4 regions of the Streptomyces sp. NPDC048504 genome follow, and region 3 is predicted to be linked to each of the others. Evidence: riboswitches for the same ligand, from Rfam matches in the RefSeq annotation. Region 3 holds a riboswitch; each other region holds the start of a gene.
What was found. A riboswitch is a leader RNA that binds a small molecule or an ion and turns the genes downstream of it on or off. The one in region 3 is predicted to bind cyclic di-AMP.
Positions count from the first base shown of each region.

Region 1: it holds a riboswitch for cyclic di-AMP, as region 3 does, so the genes downstream of both, ACGFY9_RS44350 (transglycosylase SLT domain-containing protein) here and ACGFY9_RS10355 (M23 family metallopeptidase) in region 3, are expected to answer to the same signal.
Region 2: it holds a riboswitch for cyclic di-AMP, as region 3 does, so the genes downstream of both, ACGFY9_RS45435 (peptidoglycan DD-metalloendopeptidase family protein) here and ACGFY9_RS10355 (M23 family metallopeptidase) in region 3, are expected to answer to the same signal.
Region 4: it holds a riboswitch for cyclic di-AMP, as region 3 does, so the genes downstream of both, ACGFY9_RS46895 (M23 family metallopeptidase) here and ACGFY9_RS10355 (M23 family metallopeptidase) in region 3, are expected to answer to the same signal.

Region 1 is NZ_JBICXA010000025.1:7,604-12,853, reverse strand. It holds gene ACGFY9_RS44365 (carbohydrate ABC transporter permease) at 1-828, shown strand, start outside; gene ACGFY9_RS44360 (LacI family DNA-binding transcriptional regulator) at 1,005-2,033, shown strand; gene ACGFY9_RS44355 (HAD family hydrolase) at 2,140-2,955, shown strand; gene ACGFY9_RS44350 (transglycosylase SLT domain-containing protein) at 3,033-3,512, opposite strand; cyclic di-AMP (ydaO/yuaA leader) riboswitch at 3,518-3,719, opposite strand; gene ACGFY9_RS44345 (CocE/NonD family hydrolase) at 3,951-5,250, opposite strand, start outside.
Region 2 is NZ_JBICXA010000026.1:90,220-95,469, forward strand. It holds gene ACGFY9_RS45425 (TetR/AcrR family transcriptional regulator) at 1-290, shown strand, start outside; gene ACGFY9_RS45430 (SGNH/GDSL hydrolase family protein) at 409-1,194, opposite strand; gene ACGFY9_RS45435 (peptidoglycan DD-metalloendopeptidase family protein) at 1,436-2,380, opposite strand; cyclic di-AMP (ydaO/yuaA leader) riboswitch at 2,385-2,547, opposite strand; gene ACGFY9_RS45440 (alpha-galactosidase) at 2,851-4,923, opposite strand; gene ACGFY9_RS45445 (tyrosine-protein phosphatase) at 5,094-5,250, shown strand, end outside.
Region 3 is NZ_JBICXA010000003.1:557,037-562,286, forward strand. It holds gene ACGFY9_RS10335 (acetate--CoA ligase family protein) at 1-250, opposite strand, end outside; partial or broken gene ACGFY9_RS10340 (GNAT family N-acetyltransferase) at 369-1,322, opposite strand; gene ACGFY9_RS10345 (HPr family phosphocarrier protein) at 1,512-1,793, shown strand; gene ACGFY9_RS10350 (GntR family transcriptional regulator) at 2,014-2,709, opposite strand; gene ACGFY9_RS10355 (M23 family metallopeptidase) at 2,898-3,653, opposite strand; cyclic di-AMP (ydaO/yuaA leader) riboswitch at 3,667-3,826, opposite strand; gene ACGFY9_RS10360 (M16 family metallopeptidase) at 4,041-5,250, opposite strand, start outside.
Region 4 is NZ_JBICXA010000029.1:61,235-66,484, reverse strand. It holds gene ACGFY9_RS46905 (PrsW family intramembrane metalloprotease) at 1-1,195, shown strand, start outside; gene ACGFY9_RS46900 (aldo/keto reductase) at 1,208-2,152, opposite strand; gene ACGFY9_RS46895 (M23 family metallopeptidase) at 2,207-3,217, opposite strand; cyclic di-AMP (ydaO/yuaA leader) riboswitch at 3,229-3,386, opposite strand; gene ACGFY9_RS46890 (PP2C family protein-serine/threonine phosphatase) at 3,620-4,777, opposite strand; tRNA gene ACGFY9_RS46885 (tRNA-Met) at 4,899-4,972, shown strand; gene ACGFY9_RS46880 (alginate lyase family protein) at 5,032-5,250, opposite strand, start outside.

The DNA.
Region 1 (5,250 bases), on a different contig from region 3:
AAGCGCACCGCGTGGGTGCCCACCCTCGTGCTGGTCCTCGGCTCCCTGTACTGCCTGATCCCCGTCGTCTGGGTGGTCATCGCAGCGAGCAAGGGCCGTAGCGAACTCTTCTCCACGTTCACCTTCGCCCCCGGCTCCGGCTTCCTCGACAACATCAAGGACCTGAGCGCCTACCGCGACGGCATCTACTGGCAGTGGATGGTCAACTCCCTCTTCTACGCGGGCTTCGGCGCCCTGCTCTCCGCAGCGGTCTCGGCAGCCGGCGGCTACGCACTGGGCCGATTCGCCTTCAGGGGACGGGAGTTCATCTTCAAGCTGATGCTGGCCGGCGTCCTCGTCCCGAGCATCGTCCTGACCGTCCCCCAGTACTTCCTCCTCTCCAAGCTGGGCCTGGCCGACTCGTACTGGTCGATGCTCCTCCCGTCGATCCTCTCCCCCTACGGCGTCTACCTCGTCCGCATCTACGCGGCCGCGTCCGTGCCCGCCGAACTCCTCGAAGCCGCCCGCATGGACGGCGCGAGCGAGTGGCGGATCTTCTCGCGGATCGCGGTGCCGATGATGATGCCGGGGCTCATCACGGTGTTCCTGTTCCAGTTCGTCGGCATCTGGAACAACTTCCTGCTGCCGTACGTGATGCTCGCGGACGACACCAAGTTCCCGCTCACGCTGGGCCTTTACACCCTGCTCAACCAGGGCGCCTCCCAACCCGCGCTCTACACCCTGGTCATCATGGGCTGCTTCCTCGCGATCCTGCCGCTGATCGCGCTGTTCCTGGTGATCCAGCGGTTCTGGTCACTGGATCTCCTGAGCGGATCGGTCAAGGCGTGAGCGCTCCGCTGGAAGCGCCGTGATGGGCAGTCGCTCGTCCGCCGCGCCGTCGTGGCTGGTCGCGCAGTTCCCCGCGCCCCTTCAGGGCGCGGCCTGATCGCTGCCGACTTCCCACGACCTGCCCAGGAACCGGGCGGCCCCCACAGCCGACCGCCCCCCCACCACGAACGAGGAACATGACCACCAGCTCGAACGGCCGCCGCAAGCCGCCCACGATCCACGACGTGGCCCGCGAGGCGGGCGTGTCGCGGGGCACGGTCTCCCGGTTCCTGAACGGCGGTCACTACGTCTCACCGGCCGCCCGCACCGCGGTGGAGACGGCGATCAGGAAGACGGGCTACGTCGTCAACCGGCACGCCCGTTCCCTGAGCACCGGACGGTCGGACTCGGTGGCGTTCCTCCTCACCGAGCCGCAGGAGAAGTTCTTCGAGGACCCCAACTTCAATGTCCTGCTGCGGGGTTGCACCGAACACCTGGCCCGCCACGACATCCCGCTGCTCCTGATGCTGGCCTCGTCGAAGGACGAACGCCGCCGCCTGACCCGGTACATCACCTCGGGCCACGTGGACGGCGTCCTCCTCGTCTCCAACCACAGCGGCGACCCGGTGGCGGCCGAACTCCGGGACGCGGGCATCCCGTTGGTGGCCTGCGGTAAACCGCTCGGCACCGCCTCCAAGTACAGCTACGTCGCCGCGGCCGACCGCGACGGTGCCCAGGAGATGGTCCGCCACCTCATCGCCGCCGGCCGCCGCCGCATCGGCATGGTCACCGGCCCGCTCGACGCCCCCGGCGGCCCCGACCGCCTGGCCGGCTACCGGGACGTCCTCACCGAGGCGGGCCTGCCCCACGACCCGGCCCTCGTGGTGGAGGGCGACTATCGCCGCACGGGCGGCGAGGAGGCGGCCCGCAGACTCCTGTCCCAGGCCCCGGACATAGACGCGGTCTTCGTAGCCTCCGACCTGATGGCCCTGGGAGTCGTCAACACCCTTCAACAATCCGGCCGTTCGGTCCCGGATGACATCGCTGTCGGAGGCTTCGACGACTCGGCGGCGGCCACGTCCATCACCCCGGCCCTCACGACCATGCGCCAGCCCTACGACCGCATCAGCGCCGAGATGGTGCGCATGCTCCTGGCCCAGATCGCGGGCGAGGACACGGCGGGCGTGATTCTCCCTACGGAACTGGTGGTACGGGAGTCGGCATAACGGTCGTAACTGTCAAACCAACCGGAACAAGGGTCAACGCATGTGAAGGCAGGAGCCGTCCGGTTCGTGTCGAGTCGGTGGGGCGTTCCATCCGTATTCTCTGATCATGGCCGCACCCCTCGCATATGCACTGATCGCCACGGACCTGGACGGGACGCTGCTGCGCGGCGACGACACACTCTCCGACCGGTCCCTCACAGCGCTCGCGCGGGTGGCGGCGGCCGGTGCCCAGCACCTCGTCGTCACCGGCCGGCCCGCTCCGAGGGTGCGGCCCCTCCTCGACGACCTCGGCTCCCGGGGGCTCGCGGTGTGCGGACAGGGCGCGCAGTTGTACGACGCCGGCGCGGACCGTCTGCTCTGGTCCGTCACCCTGGACCGGGAGTTGGCGGAGACCGCGCTCGGCAAGATCGAGGCGGAAGTGGGCCAGGTGTACGCGGCCGTGGACCAGGACGGCGTGGACGGCCTGACCCTGATCGAGCCCGGCTACCTGATGCCGCACCCGACGCTCCCCGCGGTACGGGTGGGCAAGCGCGACGACCTCTGGTGCGAACCCATCAGCAAGGTGCTGCTCCGTCACCCCGCCCTAGAGGACGACGAGTTGGCCTCCACGGCCCGCTCGGTGGTCGGTTCCCTGGCCTCGGTCACCATGTCGGGCCCCGGCACCGTCGAACTCCAGCCACTCGGCATCACCAAGGCAACGGGCCTGGCTCTCGCCGCCCGCCACTTGGGCCTGACCCCGTCCGACACCATCGCCTTCGGCGACATGCCGAACGACATCCCGATGTTCGACTGGGCGGCGCATGGAGTGGCGATGGCCAACGCTCATCCCGAACTCAAGGCGGTGGCGGACGAGGTGACGTCATCGAACGAGGACGACGGAATCGCCGTGGTCCTAGAAAGACTCCTCAGCGAAGTCTTTTAGGGGCGCGGGGAACTGCGCGACCAGCCACGACGGCGCTGCAGACAAACAACAACCCGTCGTGGCTGATCCAACAGTTTCTAGTAAGCGCCGTACACGTTGTCGATGGACCCGTACACCGCCGCCGCGTAGTTGCAAGCAGCCGTGATGTTAGCGACCGGGTCATACGGATCAAACGAAGTCCCGGCAACGTGATACGCGTTGAACGTCGGGTCGATCACCTGGAGCAGCCCCTTCGACGGCGTACCGGCCGCCGCGTTGGAGTCCCAGTTGTTGATCGCGTACTGGTTACCGGACGACTCACGGATCACGTTCCGGTAGATCCCGTTGTACGTACCCGGAATCCCCTTCTGCGCCATGATCGCGAGCGACTCCCGAATCCACCCGTCAAGGGTGTTGGGGTACCCGGCGAGCGTGGTCGAGGCGGCGGTGGTCGACGTGGTGGCCGCCGACGCGGTGGTCGCACCGACGACGGGCAGCGCGAGGATCGCGACACCGGTACCGGCGACAACGACACGGCGGACGAGGCGGGCGCGGCGGGACTGAGCGGTTGCAGGCATGACGAGGTTCCTCTCCGTCGCCTGCGAGGTGAGCTGTCGGGTTCGGGCTGGGAGGTGCCCGGCCGCGCCCTTGCGGACGTGACTTAACCCCAAGCCGTTCCGGTCGCGATGACCGGCCCGGCGACTTACCTGGTTCCCCCGCTCCTGCCGTGCGAGAAGTTCGTGACTGGGATGCCGGGCGGCGGCAGGATTCGGCGTTCCGCTCGACAGGCCGGGAAACTATGCGAGAGCACATGTCCGGAACAAGTGGCGGAATCACACCTAACCCCTATTGACCTTGGTCTGAGGCGTATGGGGCACTTGATCCTTTGCGCGAGCCAAGGGTCAACTGTCAAATGCCGTAAGGGAGAACGCGGGCAGACCAGGACACAGGTCACGCACAGAAACGCGTGACCCAACTCACGGGGGGATTAAGAACGGCAAATCGGGCATTCGCCCTCAACTGGCAGTTCTCGGAATCCTTTTCTCCCAGGTGCGGTGGAAGATCACTTCTCCACCCTCGGTGCAGATGACCTCATTTGAGGTAAGAAAGTCCGTTTGGTCGCAAGTAATCTCCGACCGCGTACGCACGCTCGTGTCCCACCCCAGCTCCGGCCGGTGCAGCCGGATCGACCACTCGGAGAGCGTGCGCGCCGACAACGGGTCGGACTCGTCGATCGTGTACGTCTCCAACGCGTCCTCGGTGAACTCCAACCCGTCCGGGTACACACGCGTGCCGCCGTACCGGGGGTCCACCTCCAGCCGCCACTCGCCCTTCGCGACGTCCCGCACGACCAGCCGCTCGGGCCGCGGTTCGTCCAGCGTCGCCGGGTAGTTGACCCCGAGCGGCTCGGCCTCCTCGGGTTCGTCGAAACGAATGTCCTCCGTCAACTCCTGCTCCCGCACCGGGAGTTCGAGCGCACTCCCCTCCGGGTCCAGCGTGAACCCCGCCGAAGACTCCGGCTGGGGCCAGATCCACGGCCAGTACGCCGACGACACCGCGAGCCGGATGCGATGCCCGGGCGGGAACGCGTGCCCGATGCCGTTCAGCTCGAAGGTGACGTCCTCGGTGGTGCCCGGCGTCCACGGCACCGCCCGGTCCCGCCCGTGCCGCGCCGACAGGTTCAGCACACCCCGGGTGACGAGGGTCGAGGCGCCGTCGGGGGCCACGTCGCACAGCCGGGCGATCACCTGCCCGCGCAGCACCTCGCAGGTCAGCCGCAGCCGTACCCTCGGCCGCCCCAGCACCCACGTCTCGGCCGGCACCTCGAACTCGAAGCAGGCCGACCGCGCGTCCTCGTCCCGCTGGTCCGGCGGCAGATCGGCGTCGTTCCCGAAGGGGAAGAAACGGCCCGCGTCCACACCGGTGTGCATGGGGGAGCGGACGATCACGGGCGCACCCCGGAGGCCGTACGTCGTCGTCTTCACGTGCGGCGAGGGCCACGCGGGCTCGCCGACCCAACGGCCCGGGAGGGCGTCGTAGACGGTGGCCGGGGGGTGGGAGTCGCTGACGTAGGCCCGTAGGAGGGGGTCGGTCATGACGCCTGTGTCCTCGCCCTTCAGCCAGTGGTCCCACCAGCGGAGGGTCTCCTGGAGGAAGCCGATCGCGGGGCCCGGTGGCAGGCCGCGGTCCGGGTACTGGTGCGACCAGGGGCCGATCAGGCCGCGTACGCGGTCCGGCGGGAGGTGTTCGACGAGCCGTAGGACCGTGTCGCGGTACGGGTCGTTCCAGCCGCCGACCGCGAGGACGGCCGCGTCG
Region 2 (5,250 bases), on a different contig from region 3:
GCTGGGCGGCGGCCCTGCGCGAACCCGCCCTCCTGGACGTCACCCGCGATCTCGACCGGCAGTGGAAACAAGCACTGGCGGAGGTCGTCGCCGAGGGCGTGACCGCGGGCGAGTTCCACTGCCCGGACCCGGCCACCACCGCCCTGCGCCTGACGGCCCTCCTGGACGGCCTCGCCGTACAGATGACCGCATACGCGGGAGCGGTGCCGCGGGCACGGGCCCTGGAGTGGGTCGACGAGGCGCTCGCACGGGAACTGGGCCTGGAGCGGGCGGCGTTGACCGCTCCCTGAGTCGTTCCTCAAAGGCCGCCTCTTCGAGGAGACGCCTCCCGAGAAAGCCGCCTCTCCGAGGGGTCACCTCCGCACCCGGCACCCCGTTACCGCAGGACCCCGTTACCGTGTCGCCCCGTCAGGCCACCCGTTCGATCCGCATCTTGATGTCGTCCGGCGACAGCGCGCCCTTCGCCTCGACATGGTCCCCGGAGGACTCGCCGCGCAGCCGGCGTCCGATCCACGGCACCAGGTACTCGCGCGCCCAGTGCACGTCGTCGCGCCGGATGTCAAGCGTGCCGCGCGGCGGCAGCGGAGGCCAGGGCTGGTCCGGGTCTGCCGGGACCTCGACGCCGAGGACCTGGCCCGCGCGGAGCGCCACGCGCGTGTGCCCCTCGGGAGAGAGGTGGAGCCGGTCGCCGTCCCAGGCCCGCCGGTCCTGGACCGTCTTCAGCGACCACAGGTCGAGCACGGGGCAGCCGTAGCGGTCGGCGATGGCCCGCACATGTCCGTTGTAGGTGGCGATCTTGCCGCGCAGATGCTTGAGCACGGGCACGCCGCGGGTGTCGAAGCCGGTCGTCACCAGGACGGTGCCGACGGCGGCGGTGAGATCGGCGACCGCGCGTTCGAAGCGCTCGGCGACCTCGTCGGGGTCGGTGCCGGGGCGGATGATGTCGTTGCCGCCGGCGCAGAAGGAGACCAGGTCCGGGCCGATCTCCTTGGCCCGGGTGAGCTGGTCGGCCACGATCTGGTCCAGCAGCTTCCCGCGCACGGCCAGGTTGGTGTACTCGAAGTCGCCCTCGGGCCGCCGATCCGCGAGCAGTACCGCGAACCGGTCGGCCCAGCCGACCATCGCCCCGTCGGGCCCTGGATCGCCGACGCCCTCGGTGAAGCTGTCCCCCACCGCCACGTACGACCCGATCACTGATCTGTTGTCACTCTTCGAATCGTTAGCCACGGCAACCATAATTCACCCTCGCATGTGACCTACGCGATCGTATTTAGGGGTTGACGGGCGGTGAGATAAGCCACTTGTAAAGGGTTGTCCAAAGTCGGAATAAGCCTCTGATCAGGGGCGTTGACCCCGGAACTGCTGTGCCCGAAGGCCGGACCCAAGGATCTGGGTCCGGCATTCGGTTGCGTGGGGCAGGCGTGGGGGCCCGGTGTCAGCCGACGGTGACGCCGTGCGAGCGGAGGTAGGCGACCGGGTCCACGTCCGAGCCGTAGTACGGCGTGGTCCGGATCTCGAAGTGCAGGTGCGGGCCGGTCACGTTGCCGGTCGCGCCGGAGAGGCCTATCTGCTGGCCCTCGGTCACGGTCTGGCCGGCCGAGACGGACAGCTGCGACATGTGGGCGTACTGCGAGTACTCGCCGTCCGCGTGCCGGATGACGACCTCGTTGCCGTAGGCGCCGTCGTAGGCCGCCGACACGACCGTGCCCGCGGCGACCGCCTTGACGGTGGTGCCGGTCGGGACGACGAAGTCGACGCCGGTGTGGTAGCCGCTGGACCACATGCTGCCCGCGACGTGGTAGCCGGTGCCGATGGTCCCGCCGGTCACGGGGAGGGTGTAGCCGGTGGAGGTGCTGGTACTCGTGCTGTCGTCGCTCTGTGAGGCCGAGCTGCTCTTCGACGAGGAAGAGGAGGACGACGACGAGGACGAAGCAGTCGAAGTACCGGACGACTTGGAGGAAGTACCGGTGTCCGTCCCGCCCGTCGATGCCTTCTCGCCGAGGGAGAGCTTCAGGCCCGGGTGGATCAGCGACGGGTCGCCGCCGATGGCCTCACGGTTGTCCTGGTAGAGCTTCTTCCAGCCGCCGGTGACGTCCTGCTCCTCGGCGATCTTCGCGAGCCAGTCGCCCGACCGCACCGAATACGTCTTGACGCCCGAGGCCTTCGAGACGGTCTTCGCGGCCGCCTTCTCAGAAACCGTCTTCTCGGCCGCCGGAACGGACTGAACTGCCTTTTCCGGAACCGAAGTCGTGGTCGCGGCATGGGCGCCGGTGGCCCCCATGAGCGGAAGGGCGAGTGCGGCGCCGCCGGTTCCGGCTACGGCCATCGAGCGGGTGAGTCGCTGGGACTTCGGGCGGCGGTGCTTACCCTTCGCGGGCATGACGAATTCCTCTCCGGCGCCTGCGAGGTGAGCTGTCGGGTGCGGGCTGGAGATGCCCGGCCGCGCGCTGGACGCGGCTAAACCCCAAGCCCGTTCCGGAGACCGGAACAGGCGTCTTACCTGTGGGTCCCCCGCTCCTGCCGCATACGGGTGGGTGTGTGCGGAGTCCGGTCGGCGGCAGGATTGGGCGTCCGTCCGGATTGGTGGCGAACGTAAGCGAGGAAGACGCAAAGGGACAAGCAGGAGGTTCCACGGATTTGCGTTCCTTGCGTTTCCCTGTGGGAATTCACAGTCACCCTCCGTGAATTCCCACAGGACCCGACCCCCCAATTCCCCTGCAAAAGCACGTCAATTACGTGAACATGACGAGCGACGCACGGTCACGAATATGACGCTGCTCACGTACACAACTCTCAGGTTCCTTTATTCCAGAGCGAGTTGGAACGAAGGCTGCAATTAGGACAGAGGGATCAGATGCGACGCAGGCGGATAACCGTCGCATCGAGGTCACCGCGCAGGGGGGTACGCAGGCCGTGGTGCAACAAGACGGCACCCCGGTGCACTTCGCCCGTTTCGAGGCATTCGTACGACGCTGCCGGGTCGAGCCCGCGCAGCCGGAGCGCCGGTACGGGCTCGCCGTAGTGCTGCGCCTGGAGCAGGGCGAGGACGACGGTCTCGTCGCCGCGCGCGTACTGCACGGCACTCAGTCCGCCGCTCGGCGGGCGCAGCCGGTGGAGGTCGCCGTGCTGCACGAGCGGCCGGATCTCCTTGTAGAGATCCACCCACCGGCGGGCCTCGGCGAGTTCCTCCCCGCTCCACTCCGAGAGGTCGCCGCCCACGCCGAGCACTCCGGCCATAGCACTCACGAACCGGAAACGCAGGCTGCTGACCCGGTCGTTGAGCTGGGTGTTCGGGCTGTCGGTGACCCAGGCGGCCATCACGCGCGCGGGATGGATCTGACTGAAGCCGTGCTGGATGGCGAGCCGGTCCAGCGGGTCGGTGTTGTCCGAGGTCCACACCTGGTCCGTACGGCTCATGATGCCGAGGTCGATCCGGCCACCACCGCCCGAGCAGGACTCGAAGGCCACACCCGGGTGGGCCGCCCGCAGCCGGTCGAACAGGGCGTACAGCGCGCGCACATGGTCGACCCAGAGGCGCTGCGGGTAGCCGTCACCGGGCCACCCGGCGTCCGTGAAGCAGCGGTTGAAGTCCCACTTCACGTAGTCGATCGGGGCGCTGGAGAGCAGCCCGTCGAGCTGCTCCCAGAGGTACTCCTGCACGTCCTCGCGGGCGAGGTTCAGTACGAGCTGATTGCGGAACTCCGTCCGCTTTCGCCCCTCTTGGTACTGCACCCAGTCGGGGTGCGCGCGGTACAGGTCGCTGTCCGCGTTGACCATCTCGGGCTCGACCCAGATGCCGAACTGCATGCCCAGCGCGTGGACGCGGTCGGCAAGGGGCTTGAGTCCTGCGGGGAAGCGATCCGGGTTGGGGGTCCAGTCGCCGAGCCCGGCCCGGTCGCTGGTCCGCTTCCCGAACCAGCCGTCGTCGACCACGAACAGCTCGACCCCGAGCGCCGCCGCGCGCTGCGCGAGCGTCTCCTGCTGCTCCTCGGAGATGTCGAACTGGGTGGCCTCCCAGGAGTTGTAGAGCACCGGCCGGTCCTGGTCCGCGTCCGGGATGACGTACGTCCGCTGGTACGCGTGCCAGGTGCGGCTGGCGCCCCCGAAGCCGGCGTCGCTCCACAGGCCGGCGAAGACGGGGGTCGTGAAGGACTCCCCCGGTGCCAGGAGCAGCAGCCCGGAGTCGTCGTACCCGGCGCCGCCGGTGATCTGCACGCGCGCGTCCGGGAGTTGGGCCACGGCGATCCGCCAGGACCCCGACCAGCCGAGGGCGCAGCCGTAGACCTCGCCGCGCTCCTCGGTCGCGTCCGTGTCGAGCGCGACCCAGGGCAGGTGCTGGTGCCCGGTGTGGCCGCGCCGGCTGCCGATGACCTTCTCACCGTAGGTGAGGTCGGAGCGCACCAGCCGCGACTCGGCGGCCCACCGCCCGTGCAGCTGCGACAGCTGCCACCCCTCCCGCTCGGGCAGCGTCCACACGGCGGAGTCGGCGCGCAGCAGCTCCAGCGTCTCGGCCCCGTCGTTGTCGAGGCTCGCCCAGCGCTCCACGACGTCGCCGCGCATCCGGTAGTGCAGCGTGATCGCGAGACCGGTGTCCCGGAAGCGGAGCCGCAGCTCGTCGCCCTCGGTGTCGTACCGCTCGAAGGTCCATTCCGTGCCGCGGCGCTCGGGGGTGCGCACGGACAGGGCGGGTCGGGCGAAGCGGGGGCCGCCCTCGACGGGGTACTCCTCGCGGCCGTCGAGCGGGGACTCGAAGGAGGAGCCCACGGGCAGCGGGCGGCCGGCGAGCTCCTCGGCGTCGGCGAGTGCGATCGCGGGGCCCCAGTGCAGGTGGAGCAGCTCGTCGTCCTCGGTGAGATGGACGGCGTAACTGCTCGTGGGGCCCGACAGCACCCACGTACGGCCGTTCTCGGCGATCTCCAGCATCAGGTTCCTCACAGATTCGAACAAGTCCGCTCAAGCGCCAACATCATCAACGGCGGAAGGCCTGTGAGGCAACGCCTGTGGACAACTCATTGCCTGTCGGACCCATGTCGTATCGTCGGGAACGTGCCCGCCGGTGAGCCGCGCCGTCGGGCCGAGTGGGAGGAGTCCTCGTGACGCAGCAGATTCCGTCGACCGAGCCGGAATTGTCCGGAGTGCGCAATTTCCGGGACGTGGGCGGGCTTCCGACCGTGGACGGACGACGGGTGCGGCACGGGGTGCTGTTCCGCAGCGGCCACCTCGCGCACGCGACCGAGGAGGACGCCGCGT
Region 3 (5,250 bases):
CGAGGCGGGTGAACTTGCGGGGGTTGCCGATGGACTCCAGGTACATGAGGGCGACGTCGGTGTCGGGATCGTCGTACCAGTACTGAAGGACGTCGTTGCCGGACACGTCCGCGCGGTTGCCGGACGACACGAAGGTGGAGACGCCGGTGACTCCGGTGACCCCGCCGCCGCGCCGGTGCAGCCGGGAGAGCAGGGCGATGCCGATGGCGCCGGACTGGGCGAACAGGCCGATGCGTCCGGGGCGCGGCATCTCGGGCGCGAGGGACGCGTTCAGTCGTACGTCGGCTGCGGTGTTGATGACCCCCGAAGGCGTTCGGCCCGATGATGCGCATGCCGTACGTGCGCGCGTGGCGCACGAGTTCGCGCTGGCGCTCGCGTCCCTCGGGGCCGCTCTCGGCGTACCCGGCGGTGACCACGACGAGCCCCTGCACCCCGTGTTCGCCGCACTCGGTGACGACTTCGGGGACGTGCTCGACCGGGACGGCGACGACCGCGAGGTCCACGGGGCCTTCGATGTCGCGCACCGAGCGGTACGCCGGCACCCCGTCGAGGTCCTTCTTCTCCTCGGGGAAGGCCTTGTTCACGGCGTACAGGCCACCGGTGAAACCGGCGTCCCTGATGTTGTCGAGAACGCTGCGGCCCACCCCTCCGGGGGAACGGCCGACACCGACGACGGCGACCGAGCCGGGCACCAACAGCCGCCGTACGGACCGCGCTTCGGCGCGCTGCTCCCGCGCGCGCTGCACGGCGAGGGACCGGTCCGTGGGTTCGAGATCGAACTCCAGGCGTACGACGCCGTCCTCGAAGCTGCGCTTCTGGGTGTAGCCGGCGTCCGTGAACACCTTGATCATCTTGTTGTTGGCGGGCAGCACCTCGGCGGCGAAGCGGCGGATGCCACGCTCGCGGGCGACGGCTGCGATGTGTTCGAGGAGGGCGGAGGCGACGCCCCTCCCCTGGTGGGCGTCCTGCACCAGGAAGGCGACCTCGGCCTCGTCGGCCGGGGCGGAGGCGGCACGCCCGTCGGCACTAATGCGGTCATAGCGTACGGTGGCGATGAACTCGCCGCCGACGGTGGCCGCGAGTCCCACCCGGTCCACAAAGTCGTGGTGCGTGAAGCGGTGGACATCCTTGGCGGACAGACGCGGATACGGCGCGAAGAAGCGGTAGTACTTCGACTCGTCGGAGACCTGCTCGTAGAAGCTGACCAGGCGATCGGCGTCGTCGACGGTGATGGGCCTGATGCGCGCGGTACCCCCGTCGCGCAGCACCACGTCGGCTTCCCAGTGGGCGGGGTACTCGTGCCGGTCCGACGAGGTCTGCATGGGGCCCAGCGTACGGCTCGCGTCCGACAACGGCGCGAGGCAGTCTGTGGGGAACAACAGAGCACGGGAAGTCGGGCCGAGGCCGCGGTCCGACGACTCGCTCCGGACGGTTCGCAAGGCCGGTCCGGGGTCGCTTCACGTGTGGGAAACTGGTCTAGACAACCCTGAGACTCTGAAGGGCAGCATCACATGGCTGAGCGCCGCGTCAACGTCGGCTGGGCGGAGGGCCTTCACGCCCGCCCCGCCTCCATCTTCGTCCGGGCCACCACGGCCTCGGGTATCCCCGTGACGATCGCCAAGGCCGACGGCAACCCCGTCAACGCGGCCTCCATGCTCGCGGTTCTGGGCCTGGGCGCCCAGGGCGGCGAGGAGATCGTCCTCGCGTCGGACGCCGAGGGCGCGGACGCGGCCCTCGACCGACTGGCGAAGCTGGTCGCGGAAGGCCTTGAGGAACTCCCCGAGACCGTCTGAGCACGCCCCCCTTTGCGCCTGAACCGGCGCCGCTCTCGCGGAGGTGGTTGCGCGCCGTGAGGGTTCCTCAATTGATGGTTGCGGTGCTTTTCGCCGCAAAACGCTGCACGTAACCTCGAAGGGCTCGTCCGAATTACCGGGCGAGCCCTTCGCAATTCCACTTGTGGGCAGCATAAATAATCCCCCGCGAATTAGCCTCTCTTTGTATACGGCGCCCGTGTTAATGCCGCAGGCCCGACATGTTTACGGGAGGTTGCGAAGTCCTCACACGATCCGTGCCGTTCGCGCCACCGGGAAAGCGCAGCCGGTGCGCGGTACCCGCGCGCTCGGTGTGCAGGGCGGTGATCGCCCGGGCGCGCTCGCTGTCGCCGCGGGCCACGGCATCCACGATGGCCCCGTGCTCGGCCCAGGACTCCACGGGGTTGGCCGGAGCGTCCACCGCGTACATCCAGGCGATCTTGTGCCGCAGCTGGGTCAGCATCGAGGTCAGCGCGGGGCTTCCGGAGGCCTGCGCCAGCGTCTCGTGGAACCAGCTGCCCAGGGAGCGCAGATCCTCGCTGTTGCCCCGCCTGGCGCGCTCCTGGCCCAGCCTGACGAGGCCGCGCAGCACCTTGAGGTGGGCCTCGGTGCGCCGCTGGGCGGCCCGCGAGGCGCCGAGCGGCTCCAGCAGCATCCGCATCTCCAGCAGGTCGGCGGCCTCCTGCTCGGTCGGTTCCGCGACGCACGCGCCCGCGTGCCGCCGGGTCACGACGAATCCCTCGGCCTCCAGCGTGCGCAGGGCCTCCCGGACAGGGACGCGCGAGACCCCGTACCGGCGCGCGAGGAGTTCCTCCGTGAGCCGGCTGCCGCGCTCGTAGACACCGGCGACGATGTCGTCCCGGATCGCCGTGCATACCGAGTGCGCCGGAATACGCATGTCCGACCTCCGCCTTAATCCCCGTGAAACGTCGACGATTGACGTGTGTTCCGTGACTCTATTGCAATGAGCGGGAATTTCCGATGGCGGGCCGGAATCCATGGATATTTTTTGGACAGGAGGGCTCCGGAAACACCGAAAGCCCCGGCCGGGCGGGCCAGGGCTTCGGGAAGTGCGGAGGTGCGTCGTCAGACGTTCACACCGTGCTTGCGGAGGTAGGCGACGGGGTCGACGTCGGAGCCGTACTCGGCGGTCGTGCGGGCCTCGAAGTGGAGGTGCGGGCCGGTGACGTTGCCGGTCGCCCCGGAGAGGCCGATCTGTTGGCCCGGGGTGACCGTCTGGCCGACGGCGACACCGATGGACGACAGGTGGCCGTACATGGTGTACATGCCGTCGGCCATCTTGATCACCACTTGATTGCCGTACGAGCCGCCCCAGCCGGCCTCGACGACGGTGCCGGAGCCCACCGCGTGCACGGAGGTGCCGGTCGAGGCGTGGAAGTCGATGCCGGTGTGGGCACCGGAGGACCACAGGGAGCCGCCGGTCTTGTAGCCCGTGGAGACGTACGAGCCGGTGACCGGCGCGACGAAGGTGTTGAGCTTCTTGCGCTCGGCGGCGCGGGCGGCGCGTACCTCGGCCTCGCGCTCCGCCTTGGCCAGTGCCGCGGCCTTGGCGCGGGCGACCTCCTTGGCCAGAGCTTCGTCCGCGGCCTGCTGCTGGGCGACGGCCTGGGCGTCGATCTTCTCGGCGACGGCGTCGCCCATGGCGACGACGGGGGTGAGACCGGTCTGCTCGGCGGCGGGCTCCGCAGCGAACGCCGGGGCTGCGGCCAGGGTGCCTACGACGCCGGAGGTGGCGAGAGCCGCGACACTCGCGGCACGAACGGTGGTGCGGTGGGTCCGGCTCGGGCGACGGTGCTTCCCGGTGGCGCGGGTGAACGCCATGGAGTGGCTGGTCCTTTCCTTCCTTCTCGCCTACCGGGTTAGCTGACGGGTTCGGAGCAGGAAGGTCTCCTACGGACCCCCTCGCTGTGCGCGCGGGCGTCCGATTCACCCCAGGGACCTGGGTCCCCGGCTCCCCTGGCTCGCGCCGTACGGGGACTCGGCGATGACTGTCCGGTGCCGCGAGTGCGGCGCGGTGCCTGACGGACAGCCGGACCGACGCTAAGGGGGGCCACTTTCAATCCCCAAACGGATCACGGGTTTTGTTGCACATGCCACAGGGCAGACGGGCAACCTCTCCCCCAATTCGGACATTAGGGGGCCCTGGTGACTCTTCAGTCACCAGGGCCCCCACGCGCGCGTGCCGCTCGTCGGCTCGCTACGGGTCGTCTACTCGGCCGCGACGACGGTCACTTCGCCGATGCCGAGAGCCTCGACGGGCTCCTTGATCTGCTCCGCGTCGCCGACCAGGATCGTCACCAGACGGTCCACCGGGAAGGCGTTCACGACCGCCGCGGTGGCCTCCACGGTGCCGGTCGCGGCGAGCTGCTGGTACAGCGTCGCCTGGTAGTCGTCGGGCAGGTGCTGCTCGACCTGGTCGGCCAGCGTGCTCGCGACGGCCGCGGCGGTCTCGTACTTGAGCGGCGCCACCCCGACGAGGTTCTGTACGGCGATGTCCCGCTCGGCGTCGGTGAGTCCGCCCTCGGCGAGCTTGCGGAGCACCGTCCACAGGTCGTCCAGCGCGGGACCGGTGTTCGGCGTGTCCACGGAGCCGCTGATGGCGAGCATCGAGGCGCCCGTGCCGTCGGGTGCCGAGCGCAGCACCTGGCCGAACGCCCGCACACCGTAGGTGTAGCCCTTCTCCTCGCGCAGGACGCGGTCCAGGCGGGAGGTGAGGGTGCCGCCGAGGCAGTACGTGCCGAGCACCTGGGCGGGCCACACGCGGTCGTGCCGGTCGGCTCCGACGCGGCCGATGAGCAACTGCGTCTGGACGGCGCCGGGACGGTGCACGATCACGACCCGCCCGGTGTCGTCGGCGGTCACCGGCGGCACGGGACGCGGCTGCGCGGTGGAGCCTGTCCACGAACCCAGGGTGTCGGCGAGGAGCGCGTCCAGGTCGATGCCGGTGAGGTCGCCGACGACCACGACGGTGGCCGTCGCGGGGCGGACGTGCCGCTCGTAGAACGCGCGTACGGCCCCGGAGTCGATCTTCTGGACGGTCTCCTCGGTGCCCTGGCGCGGGCGCGACATGCGCGAGGTCGCCGGGAACAGCTCCTTGGAGAGCTCCTTGGCCGCGCGGCGGGACGGGTTGGCCGTCTCGTGCGGGATCTCGTCGAGGCGGTTGCGGACCAGCCGCTCGACCTCGCTGTCCGCGAAGGCGGGTGCCCTGAGCGCGTCCGACAGCAGCCCTAGGCCCTTGGCCAGGCGCGAGGCCGGGACCTCCAGGCTCAGGCGCAGCCCCGGGTGGTCGGCGTGCGCGTCGAGGGTGGCGCCGGAGCGCTCCAGCTCGGCGGCGAACTCCTCGGCGGAGTGCTTGTCGGTGCCTTCGGAGAAGGCCCGCGCGGTGATCGTGGCGACACCGTCCAGGCCGGCCGGTTCG
Region 4 (5,250 bases), on a different contig from region 3:
GATCGCCCTGCTCACGCTCTCCGGGCTGGTCATCCTCGCGCTGGTGCGTCAACAGACCGGTACGGAAGGGTTCTTGGTCGGCCTCGGGCTCGCCGTACTACCCGTACCCCTCCTCGTCGCCGCCTTCCGCTGGCTGGACCGCGTCGACCCCGGGCCCTGGCGGAACCTGCTCTTCTCCTTCGCGTGGGGTGCCTGCGCCGCGGCGCTCATAGCGATCGTCGCCAACAGCTTCGCGACGAGATGGATAGCGACCACGACCGCGGACCCGACCAGCGCGGACACCCTCGGGGCCACCGTCATAGCCCCGATCGTCGAGGAGTCGGCGAAGGCCGCCGCCGTACTTCTCGTCTTCCTGTTCCGCAGACGGGACTTCACCGGGATCGTCGACGGGGTGGTGATAGCCGGGGTCACCGCCACCGGCTTCGCGTTCACCGAGAACATCCTCTACCTCGGCACCGCCTTCGGCACCGACCAGCTCACCGGCGACCGCGGCTTCACCTCCGTCACCGCGGCGACCTTCTTCGTGCGCATCGTCATGTCCCCCTTCGCGCACCCCCTGTTCACCGTCCTCACCGGCATCGGCTTCGGCATCGCCGCCGTCTCCCCCGACCGGCAGCACATCCGACGCGTCCTGGTCCCCCTGACCGGCCTGCTCCTCGCGATGGGCATGCACGCGATCTGGAACGGCTCCTCCACCTTCGGCCAGTACGGCTTCTTCGAGGTCTACGGCGTCTTCATGGTCCCCATGTTCGGCCTGCTGACCTGGCTCGCGGTCTGGACCCGGCAACGCGAACTGCGCACCGTGCGCGAGGAGTTGCCCGCCTACGTCTACGCGGGCTGGCTGACCCCGGCCGAACCGTTCGTGCTCGGCTCGATGAAGGCACGGCGCCTGGCCCGCGAGTACGCCCGCCACCACCTCGGCCGGCAGGCGGCCCGCTCGGTATCCCAGTACGAGGCGTACGCGACCTCCCTGGCGTTCCTGCGGCACCGGGCCACGCGAGGCCGCGCCGGCGCCGACTTCGTCGTACGGGAAAGGGAGTTGCTGCACGAGCTGTGGCTGCGCCGGGAGGTGGCGCGGCCCGCGCTGGACTACGCGGCGCGGCGGACGGCGCCGCCGGTACCCGTGGTGGTGCCGCCGTGGCCGCCGGTGTACGGGTCGTACGGGAGTCCCCTGTACAACCCGTACCGGTCATAGCTCCAAGGACATCTACGCCGACGCCTGCGTGAGGCGGGCGATCTCCGCCTCCGTCAGCTCCAGTTCCGCCACGCCGAGCAGCGCGGGGAGTTGCTCGACCGTGCGGGCGGAGGCGATCGGGGCCGCGACCGTGGGCTGCGCGGCGAGCCAGGCGAGGGCCACCGTGGCGACCGGGGCGTCGTGGGCCTGGGCGACCTCGTCCAGGGCGGTGAGGACGTTCTGGCCGCGCTCCGACTTGAGGTACTCCGCCGCGCGCCCGGCCCTCGGGCTGTCGACCGTCGTACCGGGGCGGTACTTGCCGGTGAGGAAGCCGGCCGCCAGCGAGAAGTACGGGAGGGCCGACAGTCCGCCGCGTTCGGCGACGTCCCGCAGCTCGCCCTCGTAGGTGTCGCGGGAGACGAGGTTGTAGTGGGGCTGGATGGCGACATAGCGCGCCAGGCCCTCGCGGTCGGAGAAGTCCAGGGACGCCTGGAGGCGCTCGGGGGAGATGTTGGAGGCGGCGATGTGCCGCACCTTGCCCGCCTTGACCAGTTCGTCGAGCGTGCCGACGATCTCCTCGACCGGCACGTCCTCCTTGTCGAAGTGCGGGTAGTACAGGTCGATGTAGTCGGTGCCCAGGCGGCGCAGCGAGGCGTCGGCGGCGGCCTTGATGTTGGCGGCGGACAGGCCGGGGTAGTCGGGGTGCTGGCTGACCTTGGTGGCGATGACGACGCCGGCACGGTTGCCGCGGGCCTTGAGCCACTTGCCGATGACGGTCTCGGACTCGCCGCCCTGGTTGCCCGGCGCGAACGCCGAGTAGGAGTCGGCGGTGTCGACGAAGTTGCCGCCGGCGGCCGCATACGCGTCGAGCACGGCGAAGGAGGCCGCCTCGTCGGCGGTCCAGCCGAACACGTTGCCGCCGAGGTTCAGCGGGAAGATCTCCAGGTCGGACCGGCCCAGCTTGCGAAGAGAAGTCATGCTTCACCTCAACCGCCGGACCGGAACCGGATATTCCAGACGATCAGGGAGGGATCAGGGGTTGAGGCCCTTGCTGCGCAGCCAGGGCGCCGGATCGCTCGCGGTGGCGGCGCCGTTGATGTGCACCTCCAGGTGGAGGTGCGGCCCGGTCACGTTGCCGGTCGCGCCGACGCGGCCGATGACCTCACCGGTGGAGACCTTCTGCCCGACGCTGACGTTGATCGAGGACTGGTGGCAGAACCACAGCTCGGTGCCGTCGTCGAGGGTGATGATCGTGCGGTACCCGTACGACCCGGCCCAGCCCGCCTCGGTGACCGTGCCGCTGTGGATGGCCTTGATCAGCGTGCCGGTGGGCGCGGCGAAGTCGAGGCCCGTGTGGTACCCGGAGGACCACATCGAGCCGGCCTGGCCGAAGGTGCCGGTGATCGTGTACGAGCCGACGGGCAGCGTGTACTGCTTGGCCAGCGCGGCGAGCTTCGCGGCCTCGGCCTTCTTCGCGGCGGCGGCCTCCGCGGCCTTCTTCGCGGCGGCGGCCTTCTTCGCGGCGTCCTTCTCGGCCTTGGCGGCGGCGTCGTCGACCTGCTTGGCGACGGCGGCCTCGACGGCGGCCTTCGACTTGCCGTCGACCTGCACCTGCTGCGATTCGGCCTGCGCCATGATCCGGTTGCGCAGCAGCTCACCCGCGTCCGAGGCGCCCTTGGCGGTCTCGGTCGTGCTGACCCCGACGCTGCTGAGCGCCGTGGCGGAACCCTTGGGGGTGCTGCTGGACGAGTCGTCCAGCAGGTGGCCCACGGAGGGCAGGTCGGGCAGGGAGATGGAGACCGGCGGCTTGCCGGTGTTGGCGCTGGCCATACCGCCCGCGCTGACGGCGGCTATGACACCGACGCCCAGGACGGTGGAGCTGCGGGCGAATCCTCCGCCACCACGCTGCTTGGCGACACGGTGCTTGCCGCGGTTGGGAGCAACGGACTCCGCGCTGGGATTCCACTCCTCCCAGGGGCCCTCGTCGGGGCGGTAACCGCCGTAGACGACAGGGGCTTCTGGGGCAGCCTGGTTTGACGCCACGTGGGCGTGCTCCTTTCCTTCCTTCTCGCCTACCGGGTTAGCTGACGGGTTCGGAGCAGGAAGGTCTCCTACGCGCGTATACCGGCCGTGTTGCCACGGCGGTCGACGAGCGATTCACCCCAAGGTGGTGGTTCCCCGGTTCCCTCGCGGGATTCGGCGCGTGCGCACGGAGCCATCTCTTGTGACGGCTGGGACGACCGCGCTGCGTTATCGAACGTTAATAGACACGGGCGCCCGTTTCCAAGCTGTTCGGCTTGATCATTAACCTTTCCTTGCTGGACGAACGGCCCACCACCGGCGAAAAACGGGCGAGTTGGCCAAGTCTCAGAATTCCCACAGGTATTGACGGCACGTCAGTTGTTATGCGGAGGGCTCCCGCCCGGTCACCCGCCGTGATGACGGTCATGGATGGCGTACGGCGATCATCGCCATGTCGTCCGTCATCCAGCCCCCAGAGTACCGGCGCACCTCCTTGGCGAGGATGCCGAGCAACGCCTCGGGACTGCGGAAGGTCCGGCCGGCCAGCCGCGCACCGGGGTCGTAGAAGACACCGTGGGAGTCGCGCGCCTCGGACAGCCCGTCGGTGTGGACGAGGAGGGTGGCCCCGCCCGGGAACGCGAACTCCTCGGCGCGGTCGGGCCAGACCCCCAACTCGCCCATTCCCAGGGGCAGTGCGGGCTCCCGGACCTGCAACGTGCGTACGGTGCCGTCCTCGTGCAGCAGCAGCGGCGGCGGGTGTCCCCGGTCGACGATCCGTACGACGCCGTCGCCGTGCGGGAGTTCGGCGAGGACGGCCGTGGTGAACCCCTCGAACGCGTCGAGACCGTCCCGCCGGGTGCCCTCGCGCGCCAGCGCCCGCTCCAGCCGCTGCGCGACCGCCTCCAGGGTGGCCTCCTGCTCGGCGGCCTCCCGGAACGCCCCGATGACCACCGCGACGGCGGCGACCGCGCCCATGCCCTTGCCGCGCACGTCACCGACGACCAGCCGTACGCCGTGCAGGGTGTCCTGCACCGCGTACAGGTCGCCGCCGATGAACGCGCCCTCCTGCGCCGCCTCGTACCGTGCCGCGATCTCGAACCCGCCGATCCGCTCGGCCGGTTCGGGCAGTACGGCGCGCTGGGCGGCCTCGGCGATCTCGCGTGCGGAGGCGAGCTGTTCGCTGCTGCGGCGGACCAGGAGGTTGATGAGGACGGCCAGCACGGCGACCGTCGCCACGGTGACCACCTCGGTGACCGCGTCGATGTCGAAGACGATGCCGAGCTTGATGTGGACCACGAGCACGACGGCGACGGCCGCCAGCCCGGTGAGGACCGTGCCGCGCCGGGAGTAGAGCGGGGCGGCGACCAGCGGGGCGGCGGTGAAGAGCGGGGCGGCCGTGAAATCCGACGGGGTGAAGTAGTCGTATAGCGCGGCGGCGATCAGCAGCAGGACAGGGAGGCGGCGGACGACCGTACGGGTGTACGAGATCCGTCGGCCCTCGACGGGGCCGAGGCCCGGGTCGGGCGTGGGATCGCCGGGGAGGCGCCCGCCGGCTCGCACGTACGGACCCTCCTCCTCCACGGGTCCAGTTTTTCGTGGTGGGGAGGGGGCGGCTAGCGGTGTGGGCCGACCGGATGAGGTGGCCGGAGGTAAAGGTGGTGAGAGAGACCCCGCGGATGGCGTATGGTTGGGAACACAACGGCGCGGGGTGGAGCAGCTCGGTAGCTCGCTGGGCTCATAACCCAGAGGTCGCAGGTTCAAATCCTGTCCCCGCTACTCAAGGCCGAAGGCCGGAACCCAGAAATGGGTTCCGGCCTTCGGTGTTTCCGGTGACCTCAATCCGCGGTGTTACCGGCGTGCGTGAGGGTCTCCCAGGAGACGAAGAGGTCGTCGCTGCCAGCCGGCCGGGTGGACTCGGCGAGCTTGTGCGCGGCGGGCACCTTCACACCGAGCCGGCCCTCCAGGTGGTTGACGGCGACCTCCAGGTCGGACCCCATGTTCCGATCGACCTTGCCGCCGCACAGCCAGGCGGGCGCGGGCTCGCCGAGCTGGTA